One region of the Sediminispirochaeta bajacaliforniensis DSM 16054 genome, then DNA from elsewhere that is predicted to be linked to it. Evidence: riboswitches for the same ligand, from Rfam matches in the RefSeq annotation. Region 1 holds a riboswitch; the other holds the start of a gene.
What was found. Region 1 has a riboswitch for thiamine pyrophosphate ahead of F459_RS0108735 (thiamine ABC transporter substrate-binding protein). Riboswitches for the same ligand answer to the same signal wherever they lie in the genome.
Positions count from the first base shown of each region.

Region 1 (4,215 bases):
CACTATGGGCCCCGGCGATGAAGAGGGGAACGGACGTGAGCATGGGATATGCGACGGAGATGGCGAGATATCCACTTCCGAGGATGACGGTGGAAATGCTCATGGGAAGGCTTGCCGTCAGCTCAAACAACTTTGCCCGTTTTCCTCCCGAACGAACCGTGGCCAGGGCAAAGAGGGTGGCCGTCGGTATCGTGATAAGCAGGGTAAGTCCCGAAAGAAGAAGAGAACCGGCAATAGACCTCGCTGCAGTTATCGAGAAGGTGTCCGGTCCGGAGACGGCGAAGATTCCGGCGAACCAGCGGAGTGAGAAGCGGGGCGCAGCAAGGGGACCTTCCACCTCGAGAAATCCGCTGGCAACTACCCCGAGAAGTGGTCCTATAACAAGAATAACCATTGCAAGTCCGTATACCGCACCCAAAAGCCTGACCTTAGGATTCCTGCCCCGAACAATGCGATGATCCCGATCGGATGCTCCTATGCCTGTGAACCTGCTTTCCGTTCCAAAATTTAGTAAAAGAGGAAGGAGCGTAAGGCATGCTGCAATGAGCGCCACTCTCCCTGCTGCCTGTAGATCCAGATTGATTCTGGCAAGGCGGAAGATTTCCACTTCGATTGTCGTTGTTTTCGGGCCGCCGCCCAGTACCATGACGACTGCAAAACTTGAAAAGCAAAATAGGAAGACCAAAAGCATACTTGAAACAACTGCAGGCATCAGCTGGGGCAGGGTGATGGTCCTAAAGACTGCCGAGCGTTTTGCTCCCAGAAGCTGTGCAGCCTGCTCCTGCTTTTCGGGGATTGCCTCCCAGTGAGAGGCTACGATTCGAAGTACGACGGGGAAATTGTAAAAACCGTGGGCCAGAAGTATTCCTTTCAGCGAGTACAAGATTTTCAGCGGCGGTGTACCGCTACCGGTAAGCTGCATCAGAAAACGATTTATAATCCCGTTGTTGCCGAAAATCGTCACGAAGCCGAGTACGACCAGTATCGGTGGGATGACAAAGGGGACGACACTCAGGGACCTGAGAATCTTTTTTCCGGGAAAATCGCACCGGGCAATAAAATAGGCGCCGGGAAGCCCCATGGCAAGGGCGATAAGGGAACTCAAGAAGGCCTGAAGAAAGGTGAATCCGAGGATCCTCAGCAGATTTTCGTCCCGTACGCTAGCGAGAAGCGGTAGGAGGGAGATCTCCCCCGCCTCATTGATAAAGGCACCGGAAAGAATGGTGAGCAGGGGAATGAAAAAAAACAGGAATAGAAAGATAAGCCCCGGCAGCGCTGCCAAAGCAACACCGCCGCTTATGCTCCTGTTTCGGGAATCGTTATTCATTGCAGCAAGGCCTTGGTCCAGAGCTCAATCAGTGTATCGACGGTTTTGCCGTCCGGAGCAGGGTTGATCTGCAGCTGCTTATCGGGTTTGGGGGCAAGGCGGAAGGAATCGGGAAGTGGGGTCCCTTCTCTCACCGGATACATCCAGTTCGTCAAAGGGATCACTGCCTGTGCATCTTCGGAGATTAAGAAGTCGATGAAGGCCTCGGCCGCCTTTCTATGCTTTGTGCCTGCCACCACACCGGCCCCTTCGATTTGCATATAGTGACCTTCGGGAAAAATAAGGGCCTTGTATCGTTCCGTGCCTTCATATTCGAGATGATAGGGGGGGCTGGTGGTATAGCTGATCACCAGAGGAGCCTCGCCGCTGGTGAAGAGGCCGTAACCGGTGTCCCAGCTGGAGCTGACTGTAAGGATATTCGGGGCAAAGGCCTTCCAAAAGTCGAAAAGCTTGTCGCCGTAGATTTTTTCGCTCCACAGCAGAAGTCCCAGGCCGGGGGTGCTGGTTCTGGGGTCCATGATGATGATTTTTTCCTTAAACCGCGGGTCGGTAAGATCGGCAAAACTCTGGGGAGGATTTTCAAGGGCCTGGCTATCCCAAATGAAGGCAAAGTCGCTGTAATCGTAGGGGGTCAGGAGGTCGTCTTCGAATCTGAGAGAAGAATCGACCTTTTTAAGTTCCGGCGATGTGTAGGATCGAAAGATCCCCTCTTCTTCAGCCTTAGGAAAGAGGTTGTTGTCGATACCGATCGCCACATCGGCAACGGAGGCCTCTTTTTCGTTGATAAGCCGCTGGAGGGTCTGGCCCGCGTCTCCCGGTGCGACATAGTTTACCGTAATACCGCTTTGTTCGGTAAATTGTTTTGCGATCTCCGGACCTGGACCCCATTCGGAAATAAAACTGTCGTAGGTATAGACGGTAATCCCGTCTGTTTCTGGTTTGGTTCTTCCTACCATGATCGTTGCGATGAAAATCACGCCGATCACAGCAAGAAGGAGGGGAAGGTAACGTTTCATCTTCGTCTCCTGGTATAACGTGTCGGGTGAATCTGTGAGGGGCTTTGGACGGATACAGGACGCTCCCTTCGCCGGTATTAACCGGATCAGGTTCAACGGGTGTAATCTCAGGCTTTTCCCATCAGAGGAAAAACCACCCCACGCGATTCAGCTGTTATGATGGTATGATCCTACCGCTATGGTGTCAAGAGGGCAGGGCGGGGAAGCGAAGTAGGAAACTGGCACCCTCTCCCCTGCTGCTTTCCAGTGCCACGGTTCCGCCGTGGAGCAGCATGATGTGTTTCACAATGGCAAGCCCCAATCCTGTTCCTCCCATGTCTCGGCTACGAGCCTTTTCCACACGGTAAAATCGTTCGAAGATCCGTTCCTGATCCGCTTCGGGGATACCGGGACCGTTGTCCTGGACCTCTAATAATATGCGCCTATCCTCTTCTCTCTCGCAGCGAACCAGCACCACACTGCCTTCCGGACAGTATTTGACGGCATTATCCACGAGGTTGACCACAGCCTGTTCTATGAGGTGTCCGTTGCCGAGAATTTCCAGCTCGCGGTCACATTCCACATGAATATCGATTGATTTTTCGTCGGCCCTGCCTTGGCAAATGGAAATGGCTTCGTTTACCGGATGGCAGAGGGGGATTATTTCCATACCTATCCCCGACTCTTCATCATTCTGTTCAAGACGGCTCAGGGTTAAAAGGTCGTCAATGATATTTCCCAACCTCGTTGTCTGATTCTGTACGATGGTAAGGAATCGAAAAGCATTTTCCCTATCGTCTATGGCTCCGTCGAGGAGGGTTTCGACAAAGCCCTTGATGGAGGTAATCGGCGTCTTCAGCTCATGGGAAACATTGGCGACGAACTCTTTCCGCATTCGTTCAAGCTGTTTTAAGGTGGTGATATCGTTCATCACCAGGATAAGGCGTTGCTGCGGGTAGCGGCTATTCTTATCAGCCGTAACAGCCTCTATTGTTGATGCGTTGACCTGAAGGTGAATCTCCTTTGCTTCGCCCGGAATGACAAGGGAACATTGACGAACCCCACGTGCGACAAGGGCTTCCTGCGCAAAGGTATTGAGTTCTGTGTTTCTCATAACCTGAATGAGACTTTTACCGATAACCGGATCGTAAGAACTGCTCACAAGCCGTGCCGCAGCAGGGTTGATCTCGGTGATGACCAGGTTACGGTCGAGTACGATGACCGCTTCGTTCATGCCGGTCAGTACCGCTTCCAGCTCCTGCTTTTGGCGTGTTACCTCGTCGATTCTGCTTGTCAGAGCCTGCGCCATTTTTTGCAAGGCGTCTGCCGTGGTGACGATTTCGGCAGGGCCGTCGACATGAATCGGCTGAGAAAAATCGAACCGGGCGTATGCAGAAGCACTTTTGGATATGGCTGCAAGAGGTACGGTAATTTTTCGCGATACGGCCACCATGGCTGCAACGGCGAGCCCTAAAAGCAGGGCGGTGATGATCGTTATCGAGAGGGCCGCTGCGGCAAGCAGCTTTTTGACATTTGCTTCCGGGAGGCTCAGACGAAGGACCGCAATGACCTTCCCTGACGCATCATCGATGGGAAAGGCATAGTAAAGCATGGAAATTGCAAGGGTGGGGCTTTTCCTTAGGCTGAACGAGGCCTCTCCCCGTATCGCTTGCCGAATTTCCACTCGGTGTGCATGATTTTCCATCACCAAAGGGTCTTCATGGCTATCAGCGAAGACGAAACCGTTGGGCTTGATGAAGGTTACCCGGAAAGGGCTGGCCGGACCGATCTTTCGGGTTATCTCCTTGGCTTTCGCCTCCAGTTCTCCGTTTTCGAAAGGGAGGGCAGCAAGTAGAAGCTCTCCTGCAGTTTTCAGACGATGATACTGTTCTT
Region 1 is NZ_KB899413.1:6,175-10,389, reverse strand. It holds gene F459_RS0108740 (ABC transporter permease) at 1-1,327, opposite strand, end outside; gene F459_RS0108735 (thiamine ABC transporter substrate-binding protein) at 1,324-2,343, opposite strand; TPP riboswitch at 2,389-2,494, opposite strand; gene F459_RS0108730 (ATP-binding protein) at 2,528-4,215, opposite strand, start outside.

Region 2 (4,215 bases), on a different contig from region 1:
TGGTGAGAAGCTCCGTAGCCTCCGTTTCAAGCATATATTTTCCGCCCAATGCGGTAAAATGGTCGACAAAGCCATGAAAGTAGCCGTCTATCTCGTCCTTATTGTTTCCGAAGGAATCGGCATAGTTCACGCACAGCTTGTAAGGAGCGGAGAGGCCCTGTGCAGGTGCTCCGAATACAAAACCGTTTCCGATCAGCCAGTCGATCGCATTGCCCGACTGATCCATCATGTAATCGATTGCCCATTCCTTTGCATCGCCCTCGGTATAGTTCATCCAGTCGGCTTTTAAAACGGCTGGGTCCACATAGTTCCTACCGCCATTCTTTTTTACAAAAGAGGGGGGATTAACCGACATCGGAGATGAGGTAACGGAGCTGGTCCCACCGAATTTTCCGGCCTTATCAATGGCAAGGATGTGCACCTTGGAAGGATCATTCTCGGCGGCCGCGTATAATGCTTCTGCCGCCCGTACCGCCGTGGCGCATCCGGATCCTCCCATTCCAATAACCAGAAGATCGGTATCGATCGTCTCTTCCTGATCCTTCAGGGCCGGAGTCGAATAGAAGGCCGCTACCAGATTTTTATCTCCACCGGCGGCCGTAATGGCCTGTTTCAGGCACGCCTCCGTGGCAGCCTTGATTGCGCTACAGGAAGCGGTAGCACCGGTTATGCTGTCGATCTTAACGGATTGGTGTTCTATCATGCGGGGAATCAGAAGATCTATTGCACTCTGAAGGATCGGGCCGGTCTCGAAATTTTCGAGAAGGTGTATGGTCTTCATCCTGTTATCCGCAATTTCCACCGAAAGATTGACTTTATTATTGGTAGAAAATCCCCATGCCGATGCTGTATAGCTCCCATCCGCCATCTTGACATCTTCGAGGTCTATCGCCTGGGCACCAGAAGCCTGAGCCAAACAGTCCTGCACCGCGGCCTTGACCGCCTCGGATGTATGAGAGGCCCCAGATACAACATCCACATCGGCCGACTGACTTTCGAGGATGGCCTCCTTGAGAGGCTCTAAAGCAGCCTGGCCCACGGCCGGTGTCTCATCATCCCCTTTTATGGTGATATTTGCAATCTTGCCTTTATCAATGTTCAGAGTAACGGCGATATCTCCACCGAAGCCCTTCTCTACCGAACTATAGCTCCCGTCGCTTAGTTTACTTTTGGAAGGCTGGCAGCCAAGCAAAATAAGTGCAGCAAGAAGACCAGCAAAAAGATGCTTACATTTCATTTTTCCCTCCGTGATTCGTATATGAGCATATAGATAAAAAAAACTCGATAAACTATATACCCTATGAAAACGAATATCCATTACGATGCCGAATAATGAGGAATAGAAACTAAAAAAAGCTTGTATATAATACGACATTATAATACGATATATATCATATTAATATAGAGGTGTTTTTATGAATATATCAAAAGTCATCTGCGGCAATTACTCCTATCAGCTGTATAGCTTCGAGTATTTTCTTGAATCAATGAAACGACTGGAACAAAAAGAGATAGAACTTTGGGGGGCAGGACCACATCTATTTCAAGACGACTTTTCAGATGCTATGATAAAATCGTTATCAAAAAAAATCAAAACCTATAACCTAAGTGTCATTTGTTATACCCCGGAACAATGTATGTATCCGATAAATATTGCATCAAGTGACCCTGTTATCAGAAAACGCAGTATAGCGTATCTTATACGATCCATCGAAATAGCATCTCAAATAGAATCACCAAAGACCTTAGTCACTACGGGACAGGGATATCGAGATGAAAGCAAAGAGGATGCATGGGATCGCTGTGTTGAAGCACTATCCATATTAGGCCGAAAAGCAGAACAGCTGGGTGTAACCATTGTGTTTGAACATCTAACGAAAACAACAACCAACCTATGCCTGAAAGCACGAGATGTCGATCGTATGCTGAAAGAGGTCGGAATGAAAAATGTTGTCGGAATGATTGATGTCGATATGGCGGCCCGGCTGCATGAGGGGGTGCGCGACTATTTCGAACTCATGGGGAAATCGATTCAGCATGTCCACTTCGTCGATGGAAATCCGGGAGGACATCTTGCGATAGGAGATGGGATACTTCCTATGGATTCTTATATTGCTGATTTAAACGCATACGGCTATGACGGCTATCTGACCATGGAAATCCTCCATGATTCTTATCATCTGGACCCGGAAGCAGCCTATGCGAAAAGTCTGGAGTGGTGCAGAAATCACCAATACCTTTTTTCAAGGTGAACCGACGATTGCGTTGACTTTTCTTTCAGCCACATCTATCATTGTATGTATACAACACCTTGGGGTGCCGGAATTGGCCGGCTGAGATGGAAACCCTCGAAGTTTCCGACCCATGAACCTGATCCGGATAATGCCGGCGGAGGAAAGCGTGAGGTTGATTCATCCATCATCCATTCATTAATCCCTAGCCAGCCGGATCTCGTAGATAAGGAGATCCCATGAAACATCTTCTCTCCATTGCAGGAAGCGACTGCTCGGGGGGCGCGGGCATTCAGGCCGACTTGAAGGCCTTCAGCGCCAACGGCGTCTACGGCATGACGGTCATCACCGCCATAACAGCCCAAAACACCCGGGGAGTCAGGGCAGTCAGGGCCATGGACCCCGACATTGTCACCGCCCAGATCGATGCGGTCTTTTCAGACATCCGTGTCGACGGGGTAAAAATCGGTATGCTTGCCGAAGGCCCTATCATCGAAGCGGTTGCCGCGGCGCTGCGCAGATGGAAACCGCCGATTACGGTTCTCGACCCGGTTATGGTGGCAAAATCGGGACACCGCCTTCTGACAGAAGAGGCCGAAAGGCTTCTGACTGAGGAGCTGCTCCCCCTTGCGGACCTCATCACTCCCAATATCCCCGAAGCCCTGAAACTTGCATACGCAGGACAGACGCAGACACAGGCGGAAGGAGCCGAACAAAACGAAAACCTGTCGGAACAGGAACGCGAAAGGCTCGCCCTTGAGATTTTGAAGCGGGGTGCAAGGGCCGTTCTGATCAAGGGAGGGCACGCGGACGATCCCGACCGTTCTGTCGATCTCTTGGCAGATGGTAAGGGCTTTCGCCGTTTCGAGGCCGGGCGCCTTGATGCACACCACACACACGGTACGGGATGTTCCCTCTCCAGCGCCCTTGCGGCCTTTCTCGCCCGGGGATTCAGCCTCGAAGCGGCAGTAGAAAGGGCAAAGGCATATGTGACCGAAGGCATAGCCCACGGTATAGCCATCGGCGGTGGCTGCGGCCCCATCCATCACTTTTACGCCCTCTACGGCGGAGAGGAGCTACAGCCATGAATACAAGTACCAGAGACCATACAACAATCGGCTCTCCCCAGCTTGCCCTCCTCTGGTTCGGTGCGGCAATCTCCCTGGCCGAGATTCTCACCGGGGCCCTCTACCGCGGCATGGGAACAGGAGGGGCGCTTGCGGCAATCATAGGCGGCCATCTTTTGGGAGGAATAGCATTTTTCGCCGTCGGCTGGATCTCCTGGAAAGAGCATAAGGATGCCATCGCCATTGCGGACAGCACCCTGGGGAGGCCGGGAGTAACAAGCTTTGCCCTGGTAAACGCCCTTCAGCTTATTGGTTGGACAGCGGTGATGATCATCGCCGGAGCCGAGGGACTTGTTGCCGCGAGCAGCGCAGCCGGAATGACGATATCGCCTCCGGCCTCCCGGCTGCTGATAGGAGCGCTCCTGCTTATCTGGACCGCAGCTGGACGAAAGGGTATACGGGGCATCAATATGATTGCGGTGGCCCTTCTCCTGGTCCTTTCACTATTGTGGGCGATCAAGTTGATTACCCTTCCCGCAGGGGAAATTTCGGCCATTTCCAAAGCCCGGGAACCAGATTCCATAGCCTTTGGGAACATGCTGGAACTGGCGGTCCTCATGCCCCTTTCCTGGCTTCCCCTGATTGGGGACTACACCCGCAGCGCAAAACATGGCCGCAAAGGGGTATCGGCCGCAGCCGTCGGCTACTTTCTGGGAAGTTGCGGGATGTATCTGCTGGGGCTGCTTTCCGTCACCAAACTACCCGGCGCAGGGGCGGTTGAGAGCATGCTTGCCGTGGGAATGGGAGCGGGCGCCGCCTTCGTCGTCCTCCTATCCACGGTTACCACCGGTTTTCTCGACGTCCATTCTGCGGGAGTCTCCCTCCGCCTTGCCTTTCCCGCAATAGGAAGGCACGTG
Region 2 is NZ_KB899420.1:57,917-62,131, forward strand. It holds gene F459_RS0114775 (FAD-binding protein) at 1-1,237, opposite strand, end outside; gene F459_RS0114780 (sugar phosphate isomerase/epimerase family protein) at 1,416-2,252, shown strand; TPP riboswitch at 2,303-2,415, shown strand; gene thiD (bifunctional hydroxymethylpyrimidine kinase/phosphomethylpyrimidine kinase) at 2,471-3,319, shown strand; gene F459_RS0114795 (cytosine permease) at 3,316-4,215, shown strand, end outside.
Region 2: another riboswitch for thiamine pyrophosphate. It lies ahead of thiD (bifunctional hydroxymethylpyrimidine kinase/phosphomethylpyrimidine kinase); the one in region 1 lies ahead of F459_RS0108735 (thiamine ABC transporter substrate-binding protein).